Regions from separate parts of the Robertmurraya sp. FSL R5-0851 genome, predicted to be linked through region 1. Evidence: riboswitches for the same ligand, from Rfam matches in the RefSeq annotation. Region 1 holds a riboswitch; the other holds the start of a gene.
What was found. A riboswitch is a leader RNA that binds a small molecule or an ion and turns the genes downstream of it on or off. The one in region 1 is predicted to bind ZMP and ZTP.
Positions count from the first base shown of each region.

Region 1 (16,116 bases):
TTCCCCTTTTGGTACATTTGAAAGGAAGGCAACTTCAGAATTTACTAACACGGCTCCTTCTCCTGCCAAGGATACAATGACGTTTTCTGCTCCCATTTCAACAAGCTTACGAGCATAAGGCACTACTTGTTCTGCAGTGGTAAAACTAGTATCAAATAATTCACCAAGTTCGTGGTGATTTGGCTTTATAAGAAAAGGTTTATATGGTAGAACTTTCTTTAATAATTCTCCTTCAGCATCAACAACAAACTTTGTTTGATTTAGATTACATATAGACACCAGTTTCTCATACGTACTTGACTCCATACTTGATGGAATGCTCCCTGCTAATACTAATGTATCTTCTGAAGTTAATTGTGATATCTGATCCTGAAGCTTTTTAAAATCTGCTTCTGTAATGTTTGGTCCCTTTGCATTAACTTCTGTTTCGCTAGTAGATTTTAACTTCACATTAATTCTCGTATCTTCATGAACTTCTACAAATTTTGTTTCAATGTTTTCCATTTGTAAATAATTCTTGATATATAATCCTGTAAATCCACCAACAAAACCCAAAGCCTTACTAGGAACACCCATTCTTTTAAGTAATCTTGAAACATTTATTCCTTTTCCACCAGGAAATTTCGACTCATTCTTTGTACGATTCAGATCTCCTAGTGTTAAATCCTCTACCTCGACTATGTAATCAAGAGAAGGATTAAGTGTTACGGTGTAAATCATTCTTTCACAACCTTTATTGTCGTTTTGCTCATGTATTGATCTTGGAACTCGCTGTTCAAGTCATCTGTAATGATTGACGCTTCATGTAAGTCAGCAATCTTAGCGAATGCTATTTCTGAAAACTTCGATTCATCACTTAACACAAAAACTTCTCTTGAGAGAGAAATTGCTGATTGCTTTATCATTGCTTCTTCTTGATCAGGTGTTGTGTACCCGAACTGAGTATGGATTCCATTTACTCCCATAAAACATTTATCAAAACGGTATAGTTCTAAACTCGTTAGTGCTCCTCGACCAATAATGGCATTCGTCTTAGGTTTTGCATAACCACCGATTAGATACATTGGGATGTTTCTATCTAGTAAAGGCTTTACATGCATAAGTCCATTGGTCACGACCACGATGTTTGTTGGTAAGTAAGGAATCATTTCCAAAACTGTTGATCCTGCATCAAGAAAAATACAATCTCCTTCTTCCACTAAGCTAGAGGCATACTTGGCAATTCTCTTCTTTGGTTGAAGGTTTTTGGTCGCTTTTTCGACCATGCTCGGTTCTTGTAGCTTACCCTGTAATCGAGCGGCACCACCATGTATCCTTTTTAAGAACTTATCATCTTCTAGTTGTGTTAAGTCCCTTCTAATCGTTGACTCTGATGAACTTGTTAAATCAACAAGGTCTTGTATTTTCACAACACCTTTTTCTTTTAATTGCTGCAAAATCAACCGATGGCGCTCTGGTGTTAACAATGTATCACCCCATTAAAACGCTTTCTTTTTTTAATTCTTGAATCAAGTGTACTGCAACCCCTTTAGAAAATCAATCACTTTCTATCAAGATCTTTCTTAAATTATCAAAAACTATCAAAAATTCGACAAAATTCACCTTTTTCCTATGAGAGTATGAAAAGATTCACTTAAAAACATTCACATGATTTACTATCTGTTTGGGGAAAGTAGTAAATGAATTAGATAAGGAGGCGATAATAATGGATTCTAGAAGAGTAAAGCAAATTTTATCATCATCAGCGGATATTCACGTGGAGTATAACGGTGCTTCAGTGTGGATCGACGAGCTTCATGAAGATGGAAAGACAGCAACTGTTCATTTGAGGGGCCCATTGGAAGAAAGATCAACGGTAGATATTTCAGAACTCGAAGAAGTATAATAAAAAACAACCAAAAGGACTTCCAATTATGAAGCTTTTTGGTTGTTTTATTTTAAGGATTTAATTTTAATTTGGTCAAAAAAAGCATCCATACAATATGTGGACACTTCTGTTTATTTCCCTTCAGGCTGAGCTTGATTGCGCTTATCTTGGACCTTTTCATACCATAAATGCGCATGAGAGAACATTGTAAATAATAGAAAGAAATTCATTGACCATACACTTACAAAAGGTGCAATACCTCCAATTTCAATTGAGTGCCAACCTTTTAACTTCATGACTAAAAATAACTCAATGAATACGAGAAAAAAACCACCAATTCCAGCAATAATTGTTCGAAGCATATGATACCTCCACGATCTATACTGAATTTTACAATAATTATAACAAACTGTCACAAAAAGTTCAAATTTAAAAGGTTGGGCATAATTCTATGCCCAACCAGATTTCTTAACGGTTTCTACCTGTCATATTTCCATTATTTCCACCAAGGCCATTACGATCATTATTGTTATCATCATCATTAAGATCTAGATCCAAGTCGTTGTCATCGTTATCATTGTCAAAGATATCGTTATTTCGACCATTTCGATCATTATCAAAAATACCGTTATCATCGTTATTAAAGATCCCATTACCACGGTTACCCGTGCTCCAATATAAGGTATTCAACTTTTTGAGATATCGGGCAAAATAAAAAAGCCACCACGGTGACTTTAATGCTAATTTTTTAGCTTATAGAACATTGCAATAAAGCCGTGTGGTTCTTCTCTCACCTTATAAGGAAACAATCCTTGATTCGTATGTAAATATAGAATTCCTAACTCTTCTGTCAATTTTCTAAAAGAAATATCATGAACATTGGAAAGTGAAAAAGTAGAAGCACTTGTAGTAATCTTATCTTTAAACATTTTTATTAATTGCTCTTGATGTAATACTACCTGTGTACCATCTACAATTTTTCTAGTTACAGTAAAATATCGCTGAGTCATAATCACAAGGAATGTTCTCCTTTTTTGTTTCTAATTATTACATTTGTGTTTTCATTTACCCATTGAAAAGGTAAAATAGTACACATATTTTATCTTATTGGAGGATTTACCATGTTGAACATTCGCGAAGCACAAATTAATGATTTACCTATCCTTTTATCAATATATAATGAGGCAATCGTAAATACAACCGCCACCTTTGATCTAGAACCAGAATCATTAGAAAAGAGAAAAATTTGGTTTGCCAAATACGGTGATAAATATCCATTAATTGTTTCTGAATGGAATGGTGAAGTGGTTGGTTATGGGAGCTTAAGTTCGTTCCGTGAAAAAGCGGCATTCAATTCAACCACTGAATTATCAATTTACATTTCTTCAGCGGCGAGAGGCTTAGGGATTGGCACAGCATTAATGTCTGAGTTAATTAAAAGAGCAAAAGAACAAGGATTCCATACAATGATCGGTGGGATAACAGCCGGAAACGAAGGAAGTATAGCCTTACATAAGAAGTTTGGATTTACATTAGCAGGACATTTTAAAGAGGTTGGGTATAAATTTGATGCTTGGCAGGATGTACTTTTCTATCAACTCATCCTTCCAACAGAGTAGAAGAAAAACTTTGAGAAAGGCTAGGATTAGCCTTTCTCTTTCATATTAGTATGACTTACTTGGATTGTTTAACACTTCGATGATTTTCGTTGATTGCTTCATTTCACTATGACATAAGGGGCAGCTTGGGCTTTCGGTGCTTTTAAAATTGTCACGAATCCAACACTTACAGCTTTCTGATGAGCAGATCCACACCTTTGTTTCTTCTTTCACAACTTCTTCTTGATTTTTTCTTCCGAATCCCATATTTCCCCTCCTAAAGTAGCTAAATAATAAAAAATCCAGCTATTATAAAAAAGAAGACCAATCTATCACCCTTTTTATAATAATTGGATTTTCTATTCCGCTTTTTATCCATTAATAATATTATACCACTGTTGTGAAAATTTGTATAGAAAACATTTTCCCAATAAATACTACGAAAGTGCATATACTAACATTACATTGTATACGAAAGGAGACTACCAATGGATTATAGAAAGCAGAATAACTTCCAGGTTCCTTATAAAAAACAAACAACTAGTTACGGAATTGAAGAGGAGATGAGTCTTCAATCTATTCAATTTGCCACAACTCTTAATACTTACTTAAATGAACGAATTGATTCAGAATACCAAGAGAACGACTAACCCTTGTTCCCTTTAACATAATTATGTTAAAGGGAATTTTAATCTGAATTCACATTAATTTTTTTGTCGTACAAGCAATCCTTCATGAATACAATGTGTACGAGCAGTTGTATTTGATTGGAGGGAAATTGCTTTGGGTGTATTTTTCAGTTATGTGCTACTAGGTTTATCACTTGCTGCTCCAATTGGTCCCATTAATGCTGCACAAATGGATAAAAGCATTAAACATGGCTTTTTGAACGCGTGGGTGTTAGGCCTAGGGTCTGTGATAGCAGACATTATTTATATGCTACTAGTTTTTTTAGGATTTTCTCAGTTCATTGAAATTCCTATTGTAAAAATGTTTTTATGGTTATTTGGATTTTTTGTATTGGTCTACACTGGTGTGGAAGGGTTAATAGGTGCTGGAAAAATTGTCCTTAGCAATGGAAATAGGGATGCTTCTTTATCTAAATCTTTCTTCACTGGATTTTTCATGTCTATTTCTAATCCTCTAACTATTTTATTTTGGTTAGGTATATATGGGTCAGTATTAGCAAAAACCACAACCATGTATGAACATACAGAGCTATTATACTTTAGCAGTGCCATCATTTTAGGACTTGTCATATGGGACGTGTGTATGGCAGCAGTTGCAAGCAGCTTTAGGAAATTACTTACAACAAAATTGCTAACAATAATCACGATTATTTCTTCTATATCCTTAATTGGTTTCGGCTTATATTTCGGGTTTGAAGCGGTTAAAATCTTTATGAACTAAAATAAATGCCCCTAAAAATTAGGGGCTTATTGCCGTTTACGATAGTGTCGATGGCTTTTTATCTTACCATTGTGTGTGTTTATTTTTTTCTTTTTAGCTCGGCCTTTGACAAAATGAGAGATGATGTCAGCCAAAACTATAATAAGCACTATTAAAAGACTGACAAACAATCCAGGTCGAGAAGAAGCATGTAATAACGTACCTGAAATAGCTAAAAGGATAAGTCCCAGCCCAATAAATCTCTTAATATGGTCCCAGCGAGAAAAAGTAATGAGACGAGGAGCGGAAAATAAAACCAGGATCCAATTGTATAAAAGCATTAATCCGGCTGCTGTTGTAATATATTCATAAATGGAGTCCGGCATCAACCGCGCAGTGACGATGGAGGCAACCAAACCTGATATGGTGACCAGTAAAGCTATTGGTGGTACTTTTAATTTCCCTTGCTTCGCTAATAATTTTGGAGCATCATGGTCGTCTGCCATTGTTACTAACATCGTAGTTATAGCGAATAACGATGCTGACATGGTGGAGAATCCTGCAATGATAAGAGCCCCATTAAACACATGTGGAACAAACCCTAAGTTGGCATATTCGTGAAGAGCACTAACAAAGGGACTTTTTTTATCGGAATGTTCTTGCCATGGTATCATTGTGACAGCTAGAAATATTGATATAAGGTAAATGGTTGTTAAGACGATGAGCATGATTTTCCCTGCTTTAGGGGCATCATCTTTGTTTTTCAAACGCGTGGCCATAATCCCCATAATTTCTATTCCGCCAAAAGCGTAAAATCCAAAAATTAGTGCAGACCATAAACCTTTTAATCCATTTGGCAATATTTCATTTTTGGCATTAGGGAAATGATCAAATCCCTTCTGACCGTCAATCACTCCAGTTAAAGCAAGAATTGCTATAATTATAAACATTAAAATAGCGGAAATCTTTATCACACCGAGGAGATTTTCTATCTTCTCGAACCCTTTATTACCTAGAAGAACAACAATAATACCTAGAGCAGCAAAAAAAGCGGAAAAGACCCATAAAGGGAAATTTGGAAACCAAAATTTAGCAAAGATCGAAAGAGCTGTAAGCTGACTTCCAGTTATCAGCATTTCTGACATCCAATATACCCATCCACTTGTAAATCCAGCCCATGGACCAAATGCCTTTTTCGCATATGCCCGAAATGATCCTTTTTGAGGGTCCTGAGCGGACATTCGTCCGAGAGAGTCATAAACAATATAAGTTCCTGTCCCTGCTATTAAAAAAGCCAATAGGACAGCTGGACCAGCCATTTGAATTCCGATACTTGAACCTAAAAAGAAGCCAGTTCCGATAATACACCCGACTCCAATTAAGGCTAACGCATACCAGGAAAGTCCCTCTTCGTTTCCTTTTGTCTTTTTATCCACATAATTCTCCCCTTTAATTACCTATTGTTCGATGAACAGGAAAGAGTTATGTATCTATAGAACAAAATGTTTTTATGTATGATTAAAGAGGTAGATTTCCTGTATAAACAGGCAAATAAATAAGAAAGCGGGTTCCTAAAGGACTGCTTTGAACATTCATCGTTCCATGATAGTTTTCAATGATTTTCTTTGAGACAGAGAGACCTAATCCAGTTCCCTCATCCTTTGTTGTGAAGAAAGGATCAAATACATGTTGGAGTAGGTTAGGCTCAATCCCAAGACCATTATCAACGAATTCAATGAATATTTTTGATCCTATCAATTCGGTTGAAATCATGATTTCCATTGTACTATCATCCTTGGCTTGCAAGGAATTTCTATATAAATTAGAGAAAACTTGGAATAACTCTTCTCGATCACCTACAAAGAAACTACCTGCAGATTCCTCACTAATTTTATATGTAATATTCACATTATGAAGCAGAGCATCACTGTTAAGAAAATGACCAAGGTAATCGATAAAGAAATCTTTCACCTCCAAAATTTCTCTCTTAACCGTACCAGGCTTCGAAATACGCAGAAAGTCGGTTATTATTTTGTTTGCGCGATCAATCTCTGGAATAAGAAGTGACTGAAACATCTCCGCAGTCTCCTCATCCACTCTCCCCTGTAACAATTGTAAAAAACCTCTTACAGTCGTTAAAGGATTTCGAATTTCATGAGCGATTCCCGCTGCTATTCTACTTGCTAAAGTTTGTTTTTCTGCTTCCTTAATATGATTTAAGAATCGAAATACACCAACGACGCGTTCAATCTTTCCTTCATAGTTCTTAATTAGTCTTGTATTAATAATGCCGTAATTTTTATCTAATATTTCTTGATTAATAATTGGCATACCCGTTCGTAACGTCTCAAGCATTTTGATTTGTTCATCCGGAATCTGGAGTAGTTCTCGTAAATGCTTGCCAACTACATTTTCACGATCAACATGTAAATCGATTGCGGCCTGAGCATTGCAAAGAGTGACTATTCCTTCTGAATTAATAAATACAATATGATGCGGTACTACATCTAATATTTCATTTAGAAATATCTCAATTTCTTCAAAAGGAACCCTATGAGTAGAGGTGATCTTTAGCTCTCTATTATTTGCTGTTGAATTTTTTATTAAATTTACGTTTTCATCCTTAGTAAGCTTCATTCTTAATTCCGGGTCACTATATGTAAAAGAAAAAGGCAGTAAAGACACAAACCTTTTGTAAAAAGACAATTCTTGCTTTAATTGTTCCATTTCTTTTATGTTATGATTAATTATCAAATGAAACTCTCCTAGCATGTAATGTTCTTCCTATTATTATACGCTTAGTACCTACTTATGAAAACTGCTTTTCCATCCAACAAAATAAGGGTATACTAATACAAGTTACAATCAGGAGGTAAAAGATGAAATTCACAGAATATACAGTTGAAAAAGTTGAAGACCCATTCAACATACTAACAGGAAATCGATATGAATTCTTGATCGATTTTACTGTGGAAGAAGAGGATGAATTGTACCGAGAACAGGGGCTTAAGTTAAAGGTCCTATATATTGTTGACGACAATGGTCCACGTGTTTCACATTATCACATACTAGAATCAGACACAGAAAAGGTGCTGGAATTTGACTTAGAAGATGAAGAGATAAAACTGCTTCAATCATTTTGTAAAGAGCATTACCTAGAAGCTGAAGAGGAGTAAAAAGAGCAATCGCTCTCTTTACTCCTCTTCTACTTTTTTACCATCTTCAACAATATGATACATTAAATGCGCTAAATGGTGAATGGGCCCATACTCTTCTTCAGCGTCTTCCCCCTCACCATTCTCTTCGTTGTACTCTAAATCATTTAAATGAAGTGCTGCAAACTGATAAAAATCCTTAAGTTCGAACGCATAGCAACCACTAGGCTCTTCACTTTCTTCTTCATAGTAAAGAACCAGATATGATTCTTTCCCTTCTTTATCAACTGCATCAAAATAAACAAAAAAACCGATATTTGTATCTAATTCAAATAAATGACGCGTGCCACCTTCTGTTGCCAGGTGAAAATCTTCTTCATTCAGTTTATTAACTACCATCTTATCCACTTGATCTTCTTTATGGAAATTTACTGTGAATGATTTCATTTTAAACCTCCTATTTGTTTCAGACACAAAAAAGAGCTCTAAAAAGAGCTCTATTGGATCCATTAGATTTTATTAACATTAACAGCTTGTGGTCCACGCTGTCCTTGTTCGATATCAAAGCTAACTTCTTGACCTTCATCAAGAGACTTGAAGCCTTCGCTTTGAATTGCTGAGTAATGTACGAATACATCCTCTCCACCTTCAACCTCAATAAATCCAAAACCTTTTTCTGAGTTAAACCATTTTACTTTACCAGTTGCCATGTAAAAAATCCTCCTAAAATTTAAAAGCTCTTATTAATGATACCTTGTATCACATTTATATATTGCCTATTTTTTTGAATTTCAATCATAAAAATAGAAATTATTTTTGTTTTGCTGGTTTTCTGTTACGAGATCCTCTATCATCTCTGCGGTCTTTCCCTCGGAAATCCTTGCTTCTTCCACGGTCATTTGAGCGTGGACGGTCTCTAAAACCAGACTTTGGTTTACGTGAACGAATTGGTTCTACCGCTGTTAGCTTAATTGGAGTAACATCAGGTTCCTTAGTCAAAAGCTTTAATGTTGCAGCTAGTACCGTTACAGAGTCAATATCTTCTAATAACGACTCAGCAGCACGTTTGTAATCAGAGTAATCGTTATTTTCAATAACCTTCATAATTTTGTTAATGGTAGCTTCTTGGTTTCCAGCGATTACATCCTTATAAGAAGGAATTGGCTTTTTAACCATCTTTTTCTTTGTTACTTGCTCAATAATTTTCAAATGATCAAGTTCACGCGGGGAAACAAATGTATAAGCTAGACCCTTCTTCCCAGCACGTCCGGTACGACCAATTCGGTGTACATAGCTCTCTGGATCCTGTGGAATATCAAAATTGTACACGTGTGAAACCCCACTAATATCTAGGCCACGAGCAGCTACATCAGTTGCTACCATGATTTCAATTGTTCCATCCTTAAATCGACGAATAACTTGGTCACGCTTGGATTGTGGAATATCACCATGGATTCCTTCAGCTGAGTAACCGCGCTTGATTAACCCTTCAACCACTTCATCTACACGCTTCTTTGTTCGACCAAATACAATCGCAAGTTCTGGAGATTCAATGTCGAGTAAACTTGTTAACACATCAAACTTTTGTTTTTCATGTGTTTCAAGATAGAATTGCTCAATATTTGTAACTGTCATTTCCTTTGCTTTCACTTTTACAAGCTCAGGATTTTTCATGAATTTTTCTGCAAGAGTTTGAATTCTCTTAGGCATTGTAGCTGAGAAAAGTAAAGTTTGGCGTTCTTCAGGAATATCACTTAAAATTCTCTCGATATCTTCGATGAAGCCCATGTTTAGCATTTCATCTGCTTCATCTAGGACAACCATTTTAATATTATTTAGACGAATTGTTCTTCTGTCTAAATGGTCAATTAGTCGTCCAGGTGTTGCAGCAATGATTTGTGGTCGGTTTTTTAATGATCGAATTTGGCGATTAATATCTTGACCACCATAAATCGGAAGTGTACGAATTCCTTTTACTTGCCCAATTCGGTTTAATTCTTCAGCCACCTGAACGGCTAGTTCACGTGTAGGAGCTAATACAAGGCCTTGAATACCCTCTTGTAAATCCATCTTTTCTAGTAATGGAACACCAAACGCTGTTGTTTTTCCTGTTCCTGTTTGCGCTTGTCCAATCATGTCTCTTCCTTGAAGAGCGATCGGAATCGCTTGTGCTTGTATCGGTGTTGGTTCTTCAAACCCCATATTGGATACTGCTTTTTGTAATTCACTACTTAGACCAAAATCTGAAAATGTTGTCAAAGTTTTTTTTCCTCCTTAATTTTAAACACATATATCATTATTTTGTACTTAGAATTATATTTTAAAGTTTTTTTTTGTAATTTTTTTTGAGTGAAGGAATGATCGCGAGAGAATAAAACGGAGTTAATTATCATGGTTTCATTCCAAAGAAAAAGGTGATGCTTATATCAATGCATCACCTTAAATGACTCAATATATTAAGCTTTTTGAACGTTAGAAGCTTGTGGTCCACGGTTTCCTTCAACGATTTCGAAAGTAACTTCTTGGCCTTCTTCTAAAGTTTTGAAGCCTTCTGATTGGATTGCTGAGAAGTGTACGAATACATCTTGACCTTCAGCTGATTCGATGAATCCGAAACCTTTTTCTGCATTAAACCATTTTACTTTACCTGTGTTCATGTGTAAAACCTCCAAAAAATTGTTCACCATAAGTACTAAATATATAGATCAAAATCGTAAAAAGCCGTAACTAGCAAGGAAGGGAAGAAAATCGACCACATCCTGCAGTTACGACCACTTAACCAAAAATATATACCGAACTTTATAGCGTTAAACTCATATTAATCCAATATGCCGAATAAGTCAAGAAGATTAATTGGATTGAACTACTTCATTTTCTGCTTTTGACTACAACGTGCGCTCCGCTGAATCAACTGTATGCTTTAAAAGCATAGCAATTGTTACTGGACCAACACCACCAGGCACTGGGGTAATAGCCGATGCTTTCTCAAAACATGAATCGTATTCTACATCTCCAATGTTTCCTGGGTTATAACCAGCATCTAAAATCACTGATCCTTCCTTCACCCAATCACCCTTAATAAAGTTAGGCTTACCTACTGCAGCAACAACAATATCAGCTTGTTTCACAATGTCTGGTAAGTTGTTTGTATATGAATGGCATGTAGTTACCGTAGCATTTTCATTTAATAATAAAGCCGAAACTGGCTTACCAAGAATTGGACTTCTCCCAACAACTACGGCATGCTTTCCTTGTACAGGAATTCCGTATTCTTTAATAATTGTTAAAATGGCAGCTGGCGTACAAGAAGGAAATACACCAAATCCTAATGCTGTTTGTCCATAACCAAAGCTAGTTACACCATCAACGTCCTTTTCAATGCTGATTGTATCGAACGCCTTTCTTTCATCAACATGCTCAGGCACTGGGTGCTGAAGGAGAATACCATTTACATTCTCATCGTTATTTAACTCGGTAATTGTGGCCAAAAGCTCCTCAGTAGTTGTGGTAGCTGGTAAATGAATTCTTTTTGAAACAATCCCTAACTTCTCACATGCATTTCCCTTCATCTTCACATATGTTGCAGAAGAAGGATCATCGCCAACTAGAATGGTTGCCAAACAAGGAGTAACTCCCGCTTCCTTGAGCTTTTCCACTCTTTCCTTAAGAGAATTTTTAACTTTGTTTGCTACCATCTGACCATCCAAAATAACAGGTTTCGTCACGTTAACCCCTCCATATATTAGAAAAAGAGACAGACATTCGCCTTCTCTCTGCCCAGACGACCGGCTTAACAGCGACGCAGCTCCCTTGTGGTTGCTTCCACATTCGTCGTCAGTTACTGCGATTTCAAAAAATCTTTGTTAATTCATGCTTATTATATTCTTAAAACACATATATTTCAACTAAATATTATTACAACGTTCGGATTTATCGAATCTTATATATAGAAAACGGACAACTATTGTTGTCCGTTATGAAAACTCTTTTAAGATATGATTGGCTGTAGTAATTTACCTAAAACAATGGAAGCCCTACCTCTCTTCCATCCTTACGGTTCCTAGACCGCGCCAGTGTGAATCAGGCCCTGTAATTCATCAGGGTATGACACTCTTGTAAACTTAACTCTAAATCATTTGTTTGGAAATGAGTAAATAAAGTGTGAAAATACGAAAAAAAAGAAGGAATGTTGGGGAAACCGTCTAATGTAATTTTCTAATGGTATCATGGAATACCATTCTGAAGAGTATCAATTGTATTACAAACATTTTTCTTGTTGAAGTTTATTATTAATTGTATAAATAACAATCCACCTCAAAAGAGCAACAGAATTCATTTTATAACATTTTTTTACTTTTGTCAAAAAAACTCCCCATAAGGAGAGCTATGCTAACTTTACATTATTTTGATCATCAATCGGAACAGATGCATATAACACTTCCATTTCCAGTTCATTCTGATACTTCTGTTTGGTTTCTTTGTTCCAATCAAATTCTTCTGCCATAAAATCAATCACTTGGTTTTTATATGTTTTTACAGTAATTATGTCAAAAAGAAGGGTTCCAGTTCTCCGATTGAAGAAGTCAATGGGTGTATACGCCATTTCATGATCGATTGCGTATTTTAATTGTACAAATAAAGTTACAGGGATTTGATATTTTCTTGCTTCCTCCTTATTTTTTTGGATAATCTCCAGTAAGATAGGCACGTTGGAGCCATACATTTTAATCAATTTCGTTGCCTCTTCGGGTGATAATCCTACTTCAACTCCCTTTTTGACTTGATAAGAAATATACATATTAAATCCTTTACTTCCCCCAACATCGCCTCCAGAAATAGGATAATCCTTTGTGCGACAACCTGAGAATTTCTCTCCTAATTCTTCCTTATATTTTTTCGCTAATAAGTCAACCACTGTCTCTGCCATTTTTCTATAGCCTGTTAATTTTCCACCCGCGATTGTAATTAAACCTGATTTCGATTCCCAAATCTCGTCTTTTCTTGAAATTTCAGAAGGATTTTTTCCTTCCTCCCAAATTAATGGTCTAACTCCAGCCCAATTCGATTCAATATCTTCAGCAGTAATATGAACCGTTGGAAACATATAGTTGATACTAGAGATAATATAATCTCGGTCGCTCGCTGTCATCCTAGGTTCGGCAATGGACTCGTCATAGAAAGTATCTGTCGTACCTACATAAGTTTTGCCATTCCTTGGAATGGCGAAAACCATTCTACCGTCAGGTGTATCAAAGTAAATCGCCTGTTTGAGCGGAAACCTTTCTTGATTAATAACAATATGAACACCTTTGGAAAGCTTTAGGACCTTCCCAGATTTAGATCGATCAAGTTCCCGAATACTATCTACCCATGGACCAGCTGCATTAATCACTTTCTTGGCCCGTATTTCATAGGATTCTCCGCTAATTAAATCACTTACCTTCGCACCGACAATTTTTCCATGCTCATAAAGTAGTTTTTCTACCTTTGTATAATTGATCGCACATGCGCCCTTATCAACTGCTGCCTTCATTACTTCTATTGTGAGCCTTGCATCATCCGTACGATATTCAACGTAGTAACCACCACCCTTTAACCCCTCCTGCTTCACTAGCGGTTCCTTAGTAAGGGTCTCATTTGCAGAAAACATCACTCTTCTTTCTAACTTTTTAACTCCTGCTAAAAAGTCATAAACACGTAATCCTACTGAGGTACTAAACTTCCCAAATGTCCCTCCTTGGTGAAAAGGGAGCAGCATCCATTCTGGGGTAGTTACATGTGGACCATTCTCATAAACAATGGCTCTTTCCTTACCAACCTCCGCCACCATTTTCACATGAAATTGTTTTAAATAGCGCAATCCACCATGAACAAGCTTTGTTGATCGACTGGAAGTTCCAGCAGAAAAATCTTGCATATCTACAACTGCCGTTTTCATTCCACGAAGGGTGGCATCAAGCGCAATACCTGCACCAGTAATTCCACCGCCAATAACTAAGACATCATAATGTTTTGTTGAAAGTTCACTTACTAGAGGTTTTCTTTGTTTATTTGAAAAACTCATCCCTTTTCCCCCTATTTCTAATTAGAGTGAATAAAAAAGACCACAAAATGCACTATCCATTAAGATAATGATTTTGTGGTCTCTCCAATTCTCCAACCTGAATTATTAACTTATCTTTATTATACCAAAATGACTGTCACTGGTAAACATTTAAACTATATTTATATTACTTAAATGCCATTGTTGCATGAACAGCTCTTTTCCATCCAGAATAAAGCTCTTCTCTTTTATCAGAATCCATTTTCGGTTCAAAAGCCCGATCAACTGCCCATTGCTTAGCAATATCTTCTCTACTTTCCCAATATCCAACCGCTAAACCAGCTAAATATGCAGCGCCTAGCGCGGTTGTTTCATTTACTTTAGGTCTTTCCACTGGTACGTTCAAAATATCAGATTGAAAGCTCATTAAGAAGTCATTCTTAACAGCCCCTCCATCTACTCTTAATGCTTTTAATTCAATACCGGAATCCGCTTCCATTGCAGAAAGTACGTCCCTTGTTTGATAAGCCAATGATTCTAGAGTAGCGCGAACAAAATGTTCTTTCGAAGTTCCTCTTGTTAACCCAAACACTGCACCACGAACATCACTATCCCAATAAGGTGTACCCAATCCAACGAAGGCAGGAACAACATATACCCCTTCTGTTGAATCTACTTTCGACGCGTAGCTTTCACTATCCGCAGCATTCTTTAACATTCTGAGTCCATCACGAAGCCATTGAATGGCAGAGCCAGCTACGAATATACTTCCTTCTAGTGCATACTCGACTTTTCCGTCTACCCCCCATGCTAACGTAGTTAGTAAGCCATTGTCGGATTTCACTGCTTTCTCACCCGTGTTCATGAGCATAAAGCATCCTGTTCCATACGTATTTTTAGCCATCCCTTCACTAAAGCAAGCCTGACCAAACAAGGCAGCCTGTTGGTCTCCAGCAATTCCCGCAATCGGAACCTCTTGGCCAAAGAAATGATAATCAATCGTATGTGCATACACTTCTGAGGAAGGACGGACTTCAGGAAGCATGGATTTTGGAACTGATAAGATTTCAAGAAGCTCCTCATCCCATTTTAAATCGTAAATATTATACATTAATGTACGAGATGCATTTGAATAATCGGTTACATGAGCCTGCCCACCAGATAGCTTCCATACGAGCCAGGTATCAATTGTTCCAAAAAGGAGTTTTCCTTGATCTGCCTTTTCTCGAGCACCTTCTACATTGTCGAGAATCCATTTAACCTTTGTTCCTGAAAAATATGCATCGATAAGAAGTCCTGTTTTATCTCTGAATAATTCATTATATCCTTTCGCTCTTAATTCATCACATATTCCACTTGTTTGTCTCGATTGCCATACAATCGCATTATAGATCGGAAGTCCTGTTTCCTTATCCCAGACTACAGCCGTCTCACGTTGGTTTGTTATTCCTACTCCAGCAATTTGCTCTGGTTTCACATTCGATTCTGACATGACACTCGCAATAACAGCTAATATGGACCCCCAAATTTCACTTGCATTATGTTCAACCCAACCTGGCTTTGGAAAAATTTGAGTAAATTCCTTCTGAGCTACGTGGACGATTTCTCCCTCTTTGTTAAACAAAATCGCTCTCGAGCTTGTTGTACCTTGATCCAAAGATAAGATGTACTTTTCCATTAAAAGTTCCCCCTAATAATAGATTAAATTTATGCTGCTTGTGAGGCAGTCGTATTACTTGATTGTTTTTTACCAAAAACATATGATAATGAAAGAACCACTATTGAAGCGCCTACTACCGGCCAAGTGTAGGAACCTGCTTCTCCTAGAAAGACTGTTTTGTAGAAAACTGCTCCTAATGCACCACCAAGAATTGGGCCAACAACTGGAATCCAGGAATAGGCCCAGTTCGAACCACCCTTTCCTGGGATGGGAAGTAGAAAATGCGCAATTCTTGGACCTAGATCACGAGCGGGGTTAATCGCATACCCGGTAGTTCCTCCAAGTGACATACCAATAACCACAATTAAAAGCCCCACTGCAATCGGATTAAGTCCTTCTGTGAA
Region 1 covers NZ_JBBOOE010000001.1:2,848,488-2,864,603, forward strand. Annotated here, with positions in the region: gene pfkB (1-phosphofructokinase) at 1-720, opposite strand, end outside; gene MKX65_RS14610 (DeoR/GlpR family DNA-binding transcription regulator) at 717-1,466, opposite strand; gene MKX65_RS14615 (H-type small acid-soluble spore protein) at 1,706-1,885, shown strand; gene MKX65_RS14620 (hypothetical protein) at 1,999-2,229, opposite strand; gene MKX65_RS14625 (hypothetical protein) at 2,336-2,557, opposite strand; gene MKX65_RS14630 (hypothetical protein) at 2,608-2,883, opposite strand; gene MKX65_RS14635 (GNAT family N-acetyltransferase) at 2,989-3,486, shown strand; gene MKX65_RS14640 (cold-shock protein) at 3,532-3,732, opposite strand; gene MKX65_RS14645 (hypothetical protein) at 3,954-4,115, shown strand; gene MKX65_RS14650 (LysE family transporter) at 4,249-4,875, shown strand; gene MKX65_RS14655 (amino acid permease) at 4,902-6,290, opposite strand; gene MKX65_RS14660 (two-component system sensor histidine kinase NtrB) at 6,373-7,608, opposite strand; gene MKX65_RS14665 (DUF6509 family protein) at 7,734-8,030, shown strand; gene MKX65_RS14670 (cytosolic protein) at 8,049-8,456, opposite strand; gene MKX65_RS14675 (cold-shock protein) at 8,519-8,719, opposite strand; gene MKX65_RS14680 (DEAD/DEAH box helicase) at 8,820-10,268, opposite strand; gene MKX65_RS14685 (cold-shock protein) at 10,466-10,666, opposite strand; gene MKX65_RS14690 (bifunctional 5,10-methylenetetrahydrofolate dehydrogenase/5,10-methenyltetrahydrofolate cyclohydrolase) at 10,895-11,704, opposite strand; ZMP/ZTP riboswitch at 11,778-11,861, opposite strand; gene MKX65_RS14695 (glycerol-3-phosphate dehydrogenase/oxidase) at 12,394-14,073, opposite strand; gene glpK (glycerol kinase GlpK) at 14,240-15,730, opposite strand; gene MKX65_RS14705 (MIP/aquaporin family protein) at 15,760-16,116, opposite strand, start outside.

Region 2 (16,116 bases), 1.9 Mb from region 1:
CAGAAAGAAACACTGAAACTTCCGGAAGATGTAACATCTGGAGTGGTAATAATGACAGTGGATCCAAATTCACCTGCAGAACAAGCAGGGTTAGAAGATTTGGATGTGATTGTTGAAATGGACGGTGATCCAATTAAGGATGTTATTGATTTAAGAAAGCATCTATATAATAAAAAGAAAGTCGGAGATCAGCTGAAAATTAAATTCTACCGTGCTGGAAAGCTTCAAGAAACAACGATAAAGCTGGGTGGAAATACGTTATAGTTGTGAGAGAAATGCAGGCTTACGGTCTGCATTTCTTTTTTGTGGATAGAAATTTCATGATAGTTTTGGTAGGATGGGAAAGGAATGTGGATAAGTTTTGGATAAACTATATATAAGATATCCACATAGGATTTTGTTGAAGTTGGAGAATCTTGAAGGAGGGAAATAACATGATTTATTGCTGTGAGGAACACGTAGATCTTGCCATAGATACGGTCGTAGATGAGTTTGAGACATTTCCAACCTTAATGAAAGTTGAGGGAAATGAGTTATCAACAACCTGTGAATATTGTCGAAATGATGCTATATATATGGTAGGGAACAAATGATCCTATACAAGATGTGGATGAAAATTGTGGACATGTGGATAACTTCTGTGGATATCTTGTTCGTAAAGTGAGGATGAAGTGTGAATATCTCATTATTAACAATTGGCAAACTTAAAGAGAAATACTTAAAGCAAGGTATCGATGAGTATTTGAAAAGACTAACGGCATATGCCAAAGTCGAAGTGATTGAGCTTCCAGATGAAAAAGCTCCAGAGCAATTAAGTGACATTGAAATGGAGCAGGTGAAGAATAAAGAGGGAGAACGGCTGTTAGCAAAAATTTCTCCAGACACATACGTCATTGCGCTGGCGATTGAAGGAAAGCAACGATCGTCAGAAGAGCTGGCGGATATGATTGATAAGTTAGCTACATATGGAAAAAGTAAAATTGCCTTTGTAATTGGAGGTTCACTGGGCTTAAGTAAGGATGTACTGAACCGTGCGGATGAAAAGTTATCATTTTCTAAAATGACATTCCCGCATCAATTAATGAGGTTGATTCTGCTTGAGCAGGTGTATCGGGCTTACCGGATTAATAGGAATGAACCTTATCATAAGTAAATGAGGTTTTTAACCAAATGCCTCTCCTAAGGATGGGGAGGCTACAGTAGCAGAAGTTCAGGTTAAATATCCAGTCTGATTAATAGACGGAAGAATTCCGCTTAATTTATAAATTGGCTGGAATATTGGTTAAATAGACGGAGAAATTCCGTCTATTGACTCAAAAAACGTGAAAATGAGGGATTTTGGTCAGCTTAATCGGAAAATCTCCGCTTATACACCCTAAAAATAGCTCCTTTCTGTATTTAACCGGAAAAACTCCGGTTATTTGGTTGTCGGAGGTTATGTGAGTAAGGACGAGACAACTTATTTAAGCAAAATGAAGTTTTTAAGTCAAATGCCTCTAAGGATGAGGAGGCTAAAACATACAATTTTCATCAGCAGAAATAGAAGTGATGCAAATTTTATTGAAATTTTTAGAGAAATTGGTTGAAAAATTTTAGAATACTTTTAAACTAAAAATAACTCTATCCCCAAATTCCTCTGCAACACGTTCTTCTCACCTTTCTTTTTTATTTTTTATGTCTTATTTTACCTTCACGAGTCAAAACGCATTTAACCTCTTTTTTACTTCACATTAATACCCGCTAATTCTAAAAATTTATTCGAAGTTAAAAAATTATATATAGGAGATGATTCATCGTGGCATCGAATATGTACGCTATTAAATGCCCATGTTGTGGACGTTCTGCATTTGAAGATTATTATTACAAAACTCATGAGCAGCACACCTTTTGTATGAGATGTGGTTATTATTACAACAAAGTAATTGAGAAATATACGAAAGAAAATATTGAATATAAGGAAGAGACGAGTGAAGGGCACGGTATGTGTATATTGGTAAATAAAGACGGAAGTAGAGAAAACGTGATTTTGAATTGTAGTCTAACAGACGCACAATTAGAAGAATTAAAATCAAAAATCATGGACAAGAATGTTAACCAAGATAAAAGCTACTTAGTTTCTCATGAAAACGGGGAATTTTCGATCCTATTTGGAAACCCGCCTGAAAATTTTTATTTGTCATTTGAAGAGTATCGAGAAAAGATGTTTGCGAAGTATGGAGTTCCAGATTATGATTTTATGGTTCCGATTGAGGAATAGTTATAATCTTCTTCTTTAGAGGATATTGAGGATAGAGGGGATCTCAAATTTAGCTAAATCATTTGTGGTTTGTCAGCGAATTTTGATTAATTGATAGATTATGAGGAGAAATGCTATGGGATTTGAGGAAGAATACCAAGCCTTTATAAAAGTCATTTGCAGGTAAGAACTGGTGAAAGGTTGCGACGCTTACAAGAAGGTCACACCCATGGTGAGAGGATGTTTTTAAAGCAAGTGTGGTAGCCGTTACTATTGAAGTCGAGCAGCATTTGAAGTTAAGTGACAAGACGGTTAAAAAATACTTTCCCAACTAGTCGATAAAAACATGCTGATTCCCGCATAAGGGACATGAGGATCCGTTCTTACCGCTTGGGAGAACAAGTTAAATAGCCAGTCTGATTAATAGACGGAAGAATTCCGCTTAATTTATAAATTGGCTGGAATATTGGTTAAATAGACGGAGAAATTCCGTCTATTGACTCAAAAAACGTGAAAATGAGGGATTTTGGTCAGCTTAATCGGAAAATCTCCGCTTATACACCCTAAAAATAGCTCCTTTCTGTATTTAACCGGAAAAACTCCGGTTATTTGTATTTCGCTTATACGCTATTTATTTAAGTGCATTGATATACAGAAAACCTCATCAGAAATAAAGAAAGTTTGATTTGTAAGAAAAGTATAAATTAGAAAATTTTTATGCTTGATGGCTAGTGAATAAATTGTTAGAATATAAGAAATAAAAAGACTATGTGTAACTGGCGAAACGCGGATAACCGCGAGGGAGCACATGGTGTCGTAGCCGTTCGCCTGGGCAGAGGTAAGGGTTATAACCCTTGCCTCTTTTTGTTCAAATTTATAATAAAAAAGGAGAAACAATATGAGCCCAATTACATTAAAAAAAGTGAACCAAATTAAAACATTAAATAATATTGCAGAAAGCGGGTTAAAAGTCTTCCGTAAGGATAACTTTGCAGTCGACAATGACTGTGAAAATCCGGATGCGATCATTGCTCGTAGCTTTAATATGCATTCAATGGATTTCGGTAGTAATTTAAAAGCAATTGCAAGAGCTGGAGCAGGTGTTAATAATATTCCTGTCGACAAATGCACAGAGCAAGGAATTGTTGTTTTTAATACACCTGGAGCAAATGCAAATGCCGTTAAAGAGATGGTTTTAACTACAATAATGGCTTCATCAAGAAATCTTTTTGCTGGTGTGTCATGGACAAAGACCTTAGAAGGTGAAGGGGACCAAGTTCCAAAGCTTGTGGAAGCTGGGAAAAAGCAATTTGTAGGTAAAGAGATTAAGGGTAAAACTTTAGGGGTTATTGGATTAGGTGCCATTGGAGCACTTGTAGCGAACGATGCCATTGCTTTAGACATGGATGTAATTGGATTCGACCCATTCATTTCTGTTGATACTGCTTGGAATTTATCACGTACAGTCCAACGTGCTTTAACCATTGAAGAATTATTTGCAAACGCTGATTATATTACCGTGCACACACCGTTAACGGATGATACAAAAGGAATGTTTAATCAAGCTACATTCAGTATTATGAAACCAGGTGTTCATATTCTAAACTTCTCACGTGGAGAACTAGTGAACGAAATAGATTTGGCAGTTGCACTTGAAGAAGGAATCGTGGGTCAATACATCACAGATTTCCCTAATGAAAATGTACTGAAAATGGAAAACACCATTTGTGTTCCACACCTTGGTGCATCAACAGCAGAATCTGAGGAAAATTGTGCGATTATGGCGGGGCGCCAAATAAAGGACTTTCTTGAGACTGGAAATATTAAAAACTCAGTGAATTTTCCAAACGCTACTCTTCCATATTCAGGTAAACAACGTGTAGCAGCTTTCCACAAAAATATTCCTGGAATGGTTGGAAAGATCACCTCAGCTCTATCAAGCTATGACTTAAACATTGCAGATATGGTGAACAGAAGTAGAGGGGAATATGCCTATACAATGATCGATATTGATAACAATGTAACGAGTGATATTATTCCTCAGTTAGAAGAAAAAATCGGCTTGATTGAAGGTATTGTTACGGTACGTTTTATTTAAATCCTGTTTACAAAAGATGATACAAATCTATGTATCATCTTTTTTTTTGAATAATATCCATTTAAGTTTCATTTAAGTTAGATGGTGTAAAGTGTAATAGATAGTAGTCAAAGGAGATTGCCAATTGAAAAAACTAGGAAGGGATAGTAAAAAAATATTCGATCAGTTAGAGGCACTAAATATACCAGTAAAACCGTCGTAACAGGATCCTTTAACTACACAAAAGACTCTGCAGAAGATAACCAGGAAGTCCTCTTAACCGTAAGTGATTCGGAATTAGCTTCATCAATGAGTGATACATTTAATGAAATGTGGGATAGTGGTGATTTGGAGGAGTGGTAGAAGTAAGGAAAATAAAGTAGTTAAACACCTCTATACCATTCGTATAGAGGTGTTTTTATATTATTGATACCTGTCCCTAAAAGAAGTATCTGCAATCGTTTCTACACTAAATTCACCGTTGCTATACTTTATTACAGAAACACTGCAATTATCATGGTGCGGATAATCACTCATTTTTGTTAATTGCATTAAATAGTTGCCGATTGTCACTCCATGTGAGAAAACGAGTATATTTCCGCCTTCATTTTTGTGCTTGTCGATGATTTCTTTAACGACTGAGGTTGTTCGTGTATAAAGCTGGGAGTAGCTTTCTCCTTCTGGTGCAGCCATATTTAGGTCGTTAAGGGTAAATAATTGTTGGAGTATATTTCCATACCGCTCGGTGATTTCTGATTCTAATAGTGATTCTAAAACACCAAAGTTCATTTCTTTCAGGCGTGGATCTGTCTTAGTTGGAAGCTTTCGGTGACCAACTGCATACTTGGCTGTATCAATGACCCGTTGGCTTTCACTAGTATACACCGCAGTAAATTCAATATCATCTAGTCCCATTCCTACAGACTTAGCTTGAGTGATTCCGCGTTCAGTAAGCGGGGAATCACAAAACCCTTGCATACGTTTTTCTATATTATATTGAGTCTCACCATGACGTACAAAATAAAGCTTTACTTCTTTTTCAGAGGACAATCTATAACACCTACTTTTTATTGTATTATTGCTTTGTTACCAAGAATTTTACCATACCTACTGAAGAATTGTTAATTTATATAAGGAGAAGGGAAATTTACACCTTTTGGGGTAATTTTTGTACAATAAACATATAATCGTCCTGTCCTAGTTTACTTTCAACTAATACTAAACTTAAAGTTCTTATGTGCTTATATTGACTTACAGTTAGGAGTGAAGAGCTATGTTAAAGTTAATAAAAAACGGAGAGGTATATGCACCGAATTATCTTGGAGTAAGGGATATCCTCATTGCTGACGATAAAATTGCTTTTATAGAGGAGCAAATAAACAATCCTACTTCCTTTGTCCCTATCGAAGTGATTGACGCATCTGGTCAACTTATCGTGCCTGGATTTATTGATTCTCATGTTCATATTATTGGTGGTGGTGGAGAAGGTGGATTCAAAACAAGAACCCCAGAAATTATGTTAACAGATATAACGATGTCTGGTGTAACTACCCTTGTTGGTGTACTCGGCACGGATGGTACAACCAGGAGAATGGAAAGCCTTCTAGCAAAGGCTCGAGCACTAGAAGAAGAAGGTGTTACCTGTTATATCCATACCGGCTCTTATCAAGTACCAGTCAAGACATTAACCTCAAGAATTGAAGATGATCTAATTTTAATTGACAAAATTATTGGTGTTGGAGAAATTGCCATTTCTGATCATCGTTCCTCTCAGCCTACGTTTGAAGAAATAGTGAAAATTGCCACAGCAGCTAGAAATGGTGGGATTTTATCAGGGAAGGCTGGACTTATAGAAATCCATGTAGGGGATGGAATTGAAAAACTATCATTGCTAGAAGAGATAATTGAGAAAACAGAAATTCCTGCGAGACATTTCCACCCTACTCATATTAATCGTAATAAAGAATTATTTGCTGCAGGTATTACATATGCAAAAAAGGGTGGGTATGTCGACCTGACGACTAGTACCATTCCTCAATTTTTAGAAGAAGGGGAAGTGAAGTGTTTGACAGGTTTAAGATTAATGCTCGAAAATGACATCCCTATTAGTAGTATTACTTTTTCATCAGATGGGCAGGCAAGTCTTCCTTATTTTGATGAAATGGGTGAATTTAAAGGGCTAAAAGTGGGGAAAACGGATTCGTTATTCCGGGAGGTAAGGGATGCAGTCTTAAATGAGAAAATCCCTCTAGAGCAAGCAATTACAGTGATTACATCAAATCCAGCCCAAGTTCTCAAACTTTCTCAAAAAGGGAATATTCAAAAAGGGAAGGATGCGGACCTTGTAATTTTAGATAAAGAAACATTAACGATTCAAACGGTTATTGCAAAAGGTCAACTAATGGTGACAGAGGGCTCTCCTTTAGTGAAAGGGACATTTGAGTAAAATTCTACAAGTAAAACCTGTACCTAAAAAGGTAAGTAGTTCGGTTGTGAAGTACAAAATAGAACGAACCCAAAATAAACGGAGAGATTCCGTTTATTTTGGGAAATACCAACATTTCCCGCAATATAAATGGAGTTTTTCCGTTTATATGAACCTAATCTTTAGATTTAGGTATATATAGAGAAGTTAATCGGAATATTTCCGCTTATATCTGCTTCTTGAGCCCTACTATGCAGAGTAACCGGAATTTCTCAGTCTATGAATTCCCATACCTCCTCGAAAAATTCAACAATGAATAACAACAGTGTGTTTTCTTTCAGATAACTGGTCTTTCTAACTTGAATATCCAAACACCTATCTACCACTTTCAGGACATCAATTCCCAATAGTTTTTGTACTCGAAAGCCGAACCCGTTACTAAGATGGTGCGGGTTTTTGCTTCCTCAAATTATGTAGTCTATACTTTCAAGTTCCCAAATAAAATTAGAGGATGGGGATTTTTGTTTGTAAGGGGGAAGGACATGATAAAACCTTTAAACAGTGAAATACCTGATGTTCATACCAGGATAACCATCCAAGCTGCAGTGGACGCCATTCTGCAGGCTTCTCCAATGGATGAAGTGATTTATGGGTATGTTATAGCGGTTTTGGATCAGACTTTGCCTTCTACAGGAAATCAAGGAGTAACGATCCCTTTGTCAAAACAGACAGCAGATTTATTAGATATGGCTGCTATTCAACTATTGTACATAGAAAAAGGAATTATAACGGAATTTTCTAGAGAAGGGGTATTCTCTACTCTGTCACGTAGTGAGCGGTTAAAGGCAATCAATTTGCTAGAAAGATTAGAAGTACCTTTGGTGAGCTTACCAGAACCGGGGGAATCATCATGTCTAATCCAGATGTTATAGTCATTGGTGCAGGAGGTGGTGGAGCAGTAATAGCGAAGGAGCTTGGGGAAAAGGGATTAAAGGTATTAATTGTAGAAGCGGGCCCATGGTACGGAAATCAAAAGTGGCCGAGTCCCAATCTTCAATCTGGGGAAAAAGAAAGTTCCGAAAAAATGATTTAGATATTACTCTTTATAGGCAACAACTAAACAAGTATGAAGACAATATGAATAATTTGGTTACAGGTAGATTTCGATGGGGCCCAGCAAATAGAGATCGGGCACCATGGGTACGCCTATCACCACATAAGCAAATTATTTGGCAAAGTGCGGGTGTGGGAGGGTCCACACAGCACTATACAGCTAATTCTCCTCGTGCATATTCAGTAGCTATTGACCAAGTATGGCCCCTTTCCTATCGAGAACTCATTCCTTATTATGAAAAAGTAGAAGCCACATTACCGGTTCACTTTGCACCAACAACGGCAAAGGAAGAATTATTTTATTATGGAGCAAAAAAAGAAGGCTGGCAGCTAAACTCCACACTAAATGTTACAAGGCCTGGCTATCGTCCACAGCCCAACGCGATCTTACCCTTAAATAAGAATCTTAATAATGTAAATGTTTCACTTGAACAATTATCGTGGATGGAAGGGTGTACCCTCTGTGGACATTGTATAAATGGTTGTCCACATGGCCCTTCCGTAGATAAAGTTGCCAAGAGATCAACAACCGTTAGTTACATCCCATTGGCTTTGAGTACTGGTAATGTCACGATTAGGCCCAATTCGTTTACCATAAAAATCTTAACAGATACCGGTCATTCACGAGAGTTACAGGCGACTGGAGTCCGAATTAGGGATACATGGACAGGAGAAGAGGAAGAATTAAGAGCAAAGGTGGTTGTTCTTGCTGGAGGTAGCATAGAGAGCCCGCGACTTTGGTTAAATTCTAATCTTCCTGAAAATCCATGGGTTGGTAAGGGGTTAACGAACCACTATATGGACTGGGTAACGGGAATCTTTAATGAAAAAGACCTTATGTCTATCTTAGGTGAGCCTGATATCCATCCTTTTATTGGACATACATGTGGTGCAAGGCTGGATATACCAGGATTAGGTTCCTTGCAAACGGTCGGTATGAGCCCAGGACTAACAGCTTCTCTTTCCTATGGAATTAGTCAATTTGGATGGAGTATCTATGAAAAGGAACAGTCTCAATGGGAATCTTATCATCAAATTGTTGGAAGCAAATTAAAAGATTTAATGTTGAATTACAGAAAAACGTTGAATGTACTAATCACTACAGACGATGAAGTTGATCATAGAAATGGAGTGAACTTATGTTTTTTTTATTAGGTACGGAAACGTCATTGCGCAACGAGGAACTAGGGTACAATTTAGCTCAGGATGAGGAATTAAAAAGGATCATCTTGGATTCAAAGGAGAACGTACATATTCCCATCAGAGACGAGTTAAGAGAATTCTTAATAAAAGAAGGAGTCCCACTACCAAAAAATACACCAGAAAAACCTGTAGGAGATTTTCGTGATATACCTGAGGGTGCCAAATTAAATGATGAAGAGTTAGCTAACTTAATGTCATATAACTTAGCAAGTGGTGTCGCATACGCTGCAAGAGGCCTTACAGAGTCCATACGAGCAGACGTTGGGTTACTTTTTTCAAAGATTATTATGAAAAAAACACTTGCAGGGTTACAAGTAAAACAGTACTTAGAGCAGAAGGAATGGTTACGCATTCCTCCTTATTACAAATCATAAATACAAATTAGGTCTTACTTGAAGTAGGACCTTTTTGAATGTTACTGGGTGTTAACCTGAAACAAGCTCTTTGTTTACAAAAGTCGTATACATGTTTACTTAATGTAAACAACATGTATGCTTTTATGTTTACATGTATACAAAAGTGTATGCATCCTAGTTTAATCATATGTATACGTGTTTGTCGTGGTTGTTTACAATTACGTATACAAAAAGCCATTTGTTTACAAGCTGTTTACAGGTTTACAATTTCATTTCTTTTCAGCAAGGTTCATTGAATAATCTAGTATTTTCCTATACGCTTTAATAGAAAGATACATAGAAATAATCAGCAACTATGAACTATAAATCTATTAAACGAGAAGGGATGATCTATTATGTCAAACTCTAGAATTGCAGCAGTAGATGTTGGAAATGACTCGATTAAAGCGATCTTTGGGGAGATGGAATATGAAATTAATATGCCTAATATTGTTGCCAGGGATACGGAAGATCGACCGGTCATTGGAATAGAGGAACTGGATAGTAAAAATCCCTTTGATGGCATCCACATTAAAGTGCATTCTCCTGCTCTAAAAGACAATAATGCCATTTACCGAGTAGGCCATCTTGCAACGAAAAGCAACAATGCAACAGAATTAGATCCTGGAAGTAGCAAATCAGAAGAAGACCAAACATTGGTCATGCTTTTTGCTACCTTGGCAATGGATGCGGTGAAAGAAGAGAATTCGGGTATTTTTCCTAGATCCAAACAAGTGATTGATGCCAATTACACGCTTGGTACGGGTCTTCCACTACGTGAAGTAAAGGAAGGAAAGGATGCGGGATACCGTTCGAAATTAGTCGGTTCTGTGCACCAAGTAGAATTTCTTGTCACACCTAAGTATCAAGGGTTAAAAGTAAATATTAAATTTAATGAAGTGAAAATATATCCAGAAGGTTTTGCAGCTTATATTAATCTTGTGATGGATACCCAGCTAAAGATTATTAATAAGGATTTAATTGATAAAAGAATTCTTATTCAGGACATCGGAGGACTATCCACGGATATTGCAGTGATTAAAAATCGTAATGTTGATGATGATAAGGCACAAGGGTTCAATCTAGGCGTTTCTGAATCTCTAGAAGCCATAAGAGAGGAAATAAGAACAAAGCACGGGGTGGAGTTAGATAGTCGTCGTGATGTTGTTGAAATTATTACTAGAAAGAATGATCGCAATCACATTATGGTGAAAGGCAGCCGTACGAGTGTTCATGACATAACAGATCGGATTTTACTAGAGCTAGCAAAAAAACAATACCGTTTGTTAAGGAATATTTGGCAAAAGAACTCTCAAACGGAAATCTGTTATTTTGTTGGTGGCGGTGCACATGTATTAAAGGACTATATTAAGACACTAAATAATAATTTAGATGGCTATAATATTGAATTTTTTGAAGATGAAAAAGAGAGTATTTGGATGATGGCTAATGCCTATTATAAGCTTATTACGGATTATGTAAGGAAAGTCGAGAAGCCAAAGAAAGCCCAAGAACCCGTTAAGAATTCATAGGTGATCATATGAAAAAATTAGCTTCCAATGAAGTGAAGAGGGGCCAAGCAATCTCCTTTCGAATTCCATCTGATACACCTGATCATTTATTAAAGTATTTACAAAAGTTGAAGGAAACCGAAAGAAGAAATTTTTCTAGTAAAATAGCGGAGTTTGTCATGCAGGGAGTTAGCCAGTCTTCGTCTAAGGAGCAGGAAACAATCACGATTCCCATTCCTCATAAATTAAGCAAATCCCAACGAAACTGGTTAAAGCATGAGCATTCAGAGGCTTTGCTTGGAAGTATCATGTACCAACTTTTAACAGATCCTGTTCGAGCCACCGCTTTGCTAGCGTCCTTGAATAGTAATGCTCTTGATATATCGGATGCCTTATATTTACAGGAAGAGGTATCTGATCTTGATGAACATTTGAATGATCCAATTCCTGAAATAGCTGTTTCAAAAGAGCCCGAGGCGTCAGAAGACGATTTGGATGCCTTTAGTTGGGAAAGTATCAGCCAGGAAGAACCAGAAGCAACGGACGAGGACCAAGATTACGAAAATGACCTTGATAGTCTCTTAGGTGACTTTCTCTCAAAAATGAATAAATAGTCATACCATATCCCTTTATCTATATCTAGATGAAGGGATTATTTATTATCCTAAAAAAATTTCCCAGGAAGTATTAACAACCTTTTGCCACTCGAATGATTATATATATCTTGTAATATACTTACTTTGTGTATTAAGATTTCATAATTAATAAGGTCATTGTTTGTATGGAGGAGATACAAGTGAAGCCATTTTTGATTATTACTCAAGTTCTTTATGTCCTATCTTTACTGCCTTGGTTTGTTATTTGGGGTATGTCTTTTATGAGCTTTGATGCTGGCATAGGTCTCTATAATTCTTTATTTGTCATCACTATTACCTTATATCCAGTTGCAGTCATTGTTGGCTCGATTCTTTCTTGGGTATTCCATCGAAAAAGAAAGAATCTTGCTGTTATTTTTAATTTGGTTCCGCTGGTATGGGTCATTGCCTTTGCTGTATTTATGTTATGGGTGTAATAAAACGAGAAGGACGATCATGATGAGGGATGTGCTCATGATCGTCCTTTCGTTCGTTCATCGTATTTGTCCGTTACCAGACATTATAAATTTCACCGTTGTTAAGGCAGGTAAACCCATTGGTCCGCGAGCATGTAATTTTTGAGTGGATATTCCTATCTCTGCTCCAAATCCAAGTGCTCCGCCATCTGTAAACCGTGTGGATGCATTGTGGTATAGGGCGGAAGCATCTACTAAACTCATAAACTTTTTCGCTGTTTCTTTGTTCTCAGTTACAATTGCTTCAGAGTGCTTGGTTCCGTATGTTTCAATATGGTCAATGGCTTCTTCGACGTTATTAACGGTTTTGATGGCTAAATCTAAGCTTAAATACTCGTTTGCCCAATCTTTCTCTGTTGCTGGGACCGCATTGGGAATATAAGTTTGAGCCATTTCATCGCCATGAACAGTAATACCATGTTTATTAAAAATATCAACGAGATGACTCTTGTTTTTGATAAGCCAGTCTTTATGAATAATAGCTGTCTCTAACGCATTACATACAGCAGGACGGTCCGTTTTCGCATTAATGAGTATGTTTAATGCTTTATCAACATCTGCTTCAACATCAATGTATAAGTGGCAGTTTCCAACTCCAGTTTCGAGTACAGGAATGGTTGCTTGATTTACGACCGCATTTATAAGAGAAGCACCACCTCTAGGGATGAGTACATCAATATGTTCCTTCATAGTGAAAAGCTGCTGAGTAGCTTCGCGATTTGTACTTGCGATGAATTGAACAGCCTCTCCTGGGACCAATGTGTGATCTAGTGCTTCATGCATGACTTGAACGATCGCTTGGTTTGATGATAAAGCAGATGATCCTCCTTTTAAAACAATAGCATTACCTGATTTAAGGGCAAGACCGGTGGCATCAACGGTTACATTAGGACGTGCTTCATAGATCATCCCAATAACACCTAATGGAACGGATACCTTTTCAACTAATAAACCATTATCTAATGTCCAACTTGATAGAATTTTCCCCGTTGGGTCCTCTAGTGTAGCTACTTGCCTGAGACCTTCTGCAAATTCCGATATTCTTTCTTTAGAGAGGGCCAGGCGATCCATGTAGGCGGCGTCATAGCCTTTGGCTCGACCCGTATCTAAATCAAGCTGATTTGCCTCTAAAATCACGTTTGTCTTTTTTTCTAATGCATCGGCTAAAACATGTAATACTTCATTTTTTTCTGCAGTTGATAGTTGGCTAAGGACTTTTGCTGCTTTTTTAGCAGCAATGGCTTGCGCTTCGACACTTGTAAATTCTGTAGTTACTGACATATAACTCCTCCTTTTATATGACCACAGGTAGGGATAGTTCTAATTCGCAAACAAAGTGTTCGATTGGAACAACCTCATCATTACTCAATTCTTCACCTATAGAATTCATTATTCGTTCAAGTTCTTCCGTTGAATAATTCACTACACCTAATCCCACTCTTTCGCCCTGGTGGTCTAAGATTCGAATAACAGAACCTTTTTCAAACCGTCCATTCACCTTCTCAATATGGGAGGATAGAATGCTCTGTTTACATTCAACAATAGAGAGTTTTCCGTGTTCGTTGATGAAAATCTCTCCCTTTGGACCGGAGTGAAAGGCAATCCATTGTTTCTTTTGATCTAAATTAACCGTCTCGGTAGAAACTTCGAAATATGTTCCTTTGGCGGTACCTTGAACAGCATCATTTAGTATATTTGAAATGGTGGCTTTACCAAGAAACGTACGAATACCTGAAGCCATAGCAATTTTCACAGCATCAATCTTCGACTTCATGCCTCCTGTTCCAACCACACTTCCGGATCCACCTGCACCTTGTTCAATTTCAGGTGTGATTTCGTATACTTTTTCTAAAAGTTTGGCCTGTTCATTTTTGCGGGGATCTGAATCGTATAGTCCTTCGATATCAGATAAAATAATCAATTGGTCAGCTTCAATTAAACCAGCCACTTTAGCTGATAATGTATCGTTATCACCAAACTTTAACCTGTCGACTGTGACAGTGTCGTTTTCATTAACAATAGGTATAATTCCTCGTTCTAATAATACGTTTAGTGTGTTTCGAACATTGTGATAGCGGGTTTCATCTGAAAAATCACTACGTGTAATTAATATCTGTGAGGCGATATACCCGTGGGATAAGAAAATCTCTGAATAGGCTTCAATTAGTAGTCCTTGCCCAATAGAGGCTGCCGCTTGTTTCTCTGGGAGAGATGTGGGGCGGTTAATGCAGCCTAGTTTACGATACCCAGCCGCCACAGCTCCGGAGGATACAAATACGATTTCATGTCCAGCATCCTTTAAAAGAGCAATCTCATCCGCTAATTTTTCCAGTTTTCGCCGACTAATTTCTCCATGTCGACTGGTTAAAGAACTGCTTCCTACTTTTATTACAACCCGTTTCTTCCTGTTTTCAAGGGTCGTCATTTTATCACTCCTGATATAAATTTATCTTTCCTTACTTATTTGTAGTGGATCTAACTAAGAGACTTTCTTTAATCTGCTCGCTGATTTCTTTTGAACGTTTAGCAGCAAACTCAACCGCTTTAGCTATTGCTATTCCTCCACCATTCAGATCTAATGCCTGTAGGCCAGCAGCAGTGGTGCCATTAGGGAGGTCACTTTTTCTCTCAAAACGGCAGGTGTTTCATCTTGTTCCTGAACCATTCTTGCAGCACCGACAATCGTTTGAGCGATAATTTGCCTGGTGGTTTGTATGTCAAAGCCAGCTTTGGCACCTTGTAATTCCATATGCTCCATTAAATAATAAAAATAGGCTGGGCCACTTCCCGCAAGTCCTGTGAAAATATCCATATTCTTCTCATCAATCTGAAAGACCGAACCGATGCAATTGAGTAACTCTTTCGTTTCATAGACATGAATTTCTGTTGTTTTATGACCTGGGGATATGGCAGTAGTGGATTCACCGATTGCACTTGATGTATTCGGCATCACTCGAACTACTTGCTGGTCATCATGAAGGTTTTGTTCTAGGTATGTTGTTGTAATTCCAGCTAAAACGGATAAAATAAGTTGGTTTGATTTAATTTGGTGTTTTAAATAGTGTAATGCTTGATCCACATCTTTTGGCTTCATGGCCAAAATAAAAATATCTATTTGGTCAAACGGTAAATATTCAAGTTTTATCCCTCTAATTCCATACTTTGATTCAAGTGCAGTTAGCTTTTGAGCATTTGAACGGTTTGTAGCAATAATGTTTTCTGGTGTAATCCTTTCTGATTGAACTAAACCAGCAATCATTGCTTCAGCCATAGAACCTGCACCGATAAAGGCAACTTTCTTATTGTGTAGCATCTCATCTCTCCAATTTTGTTCGTATTTTTGTTCGTAATTTATCTCAGAATTTAATACTAACACGGTGGTTTCCATATTCAAGGGGTTCAAGAAATGTTAGGAGCATTTCTTCCAATTAGTTAGTGTAAGCGTTAATATATGGAGTTGTAGCCTCGAGAAAGCCTCTCAGCATGATATAACGCGTGTCAGTCGTAAATATCAAGATTTTTCTGATATATCAGGGTAAGTTATAACTAAATAAACGAACAAGAAAAAGCTCTCAAGAGAACATTCTCTCCTGAGAGCTTTGATTTTAATATACTCTTTGAATTCTTCCTTCAGACTTGTAGTCGATAGGGGAAGTTAATGATTTAACAAACTTTACGGTCGCGTCTAAATCCACATCTCCCACTTCCATATCGGTAGAAAGCTTTCCAATGCTTGTACTGATATTGCCGTACATGTAGTTGTTTACAACTACACTATACTCTTTTGTTGGGTCAATTGGGGTTCCGTCTGGTAAAGTAATGTCCACGACTTTTCCTATTTTTGCCGAATCGTCATATGTGTACGTATACTTGAATCCAGAGATATGATAGTCAAGACCTCTTGTTGTAATTTGTTCATCTAGGATGACACGTAAATCGGCACCACTTAGATTCACTTTGTTCAGGACATTACCAAAAGGCTGAATAGCGAATAGATCACCATATGTGACTTCACCTGCTTCAAGCGGAGAGCGAACCCCACCAC
Region 2 covers NZ_JBBOOE010000001.1:4,712,990-4,729,105, reverse strand. Annotated here, with positions in the region: gene MKX65_RS24065 (S1C family serine protease) at 1-264, shown strand, start outside; gene MKX65_RS24060 (CxxH/CxxC protein) at 435-593, shown strand; gene rlmH (23S rRNA (pseudouridine(1915)-N(3))-methyltransferase RlmH) at 674-1,153, shown strand; gene MKX65_RS24050 (hypothetical protein) at 1,796-2,257, shown strand; ZMP/ZTP riboswitch at 2,999-3,077, shown strand; gene MKX65_RS24045 (NAD(P)-dependent oxidoreductase) at 3,135-4,334, shown strand; gene MKX65_RS27180 (phospholipase D-like domain-containing protein) at 4,491-4,676, shown strand; gene MKX65_RS24040 (histidine phosphatase family protein) at 4,737-5,363, opposite strand; gene iadA (beta-aspartyl-peptidase) at 5,587-6,759, shown strand; gene MKX65_RS24030 (hypothetical protein) at 7,281-7,670, shown strand; gene MKX65_RS24025 (FAD-dependent oxidoreductase) at 7,649-7,831, shown strand; gene MKX65_RS24020 (GMC family oxidoreductase N-terminal domain-containing protein) at 7,876-9,006, shown strand; gene MKX65_RS24015 (DUF3231 family protein) at 8,991-9,428, shown strand; gene MKX65_RS24010 (ParM/StbA family protein) at 9,806-10,981, shown strand; gene MKX65_RS24005 (hypothetical protein) at 10,990-11,574, shown strand; gene MKX65_RS24000 (hypothetical protein) at 11,757-12,032, shown strand; gene MKX65_RS23995 (glutamate-5-semialdehyde dehydrogenase) at 12,090-13,352, opposite strand; gene proB (glutamate 5-kinase) at 13,366-14,496, opposite strand; partial or broken gene proC (pyrroline-5-carboxylate reductase) at 14,528-15,342, opposite strand; gene MKX65_RS23980 (bifunctional 2',3'-cyclic-nucleotide 2'-phosphodiesterase/3'-nucleotidase) at 15,677-16,116, opposite strand, start outside.
Region 2: another riboswitch for ZMP and ZTP. It lies ahead of MKX65_RS24045 (NAD(P)-dependent oxidoreductase); the one in region 1 lies ahead of MKX65_RS14690 (bifunctional 5,10-methylenetetrahydrofolate dehydrogenase/5,10-methenyltetrahydrofolate cyclohydrolase).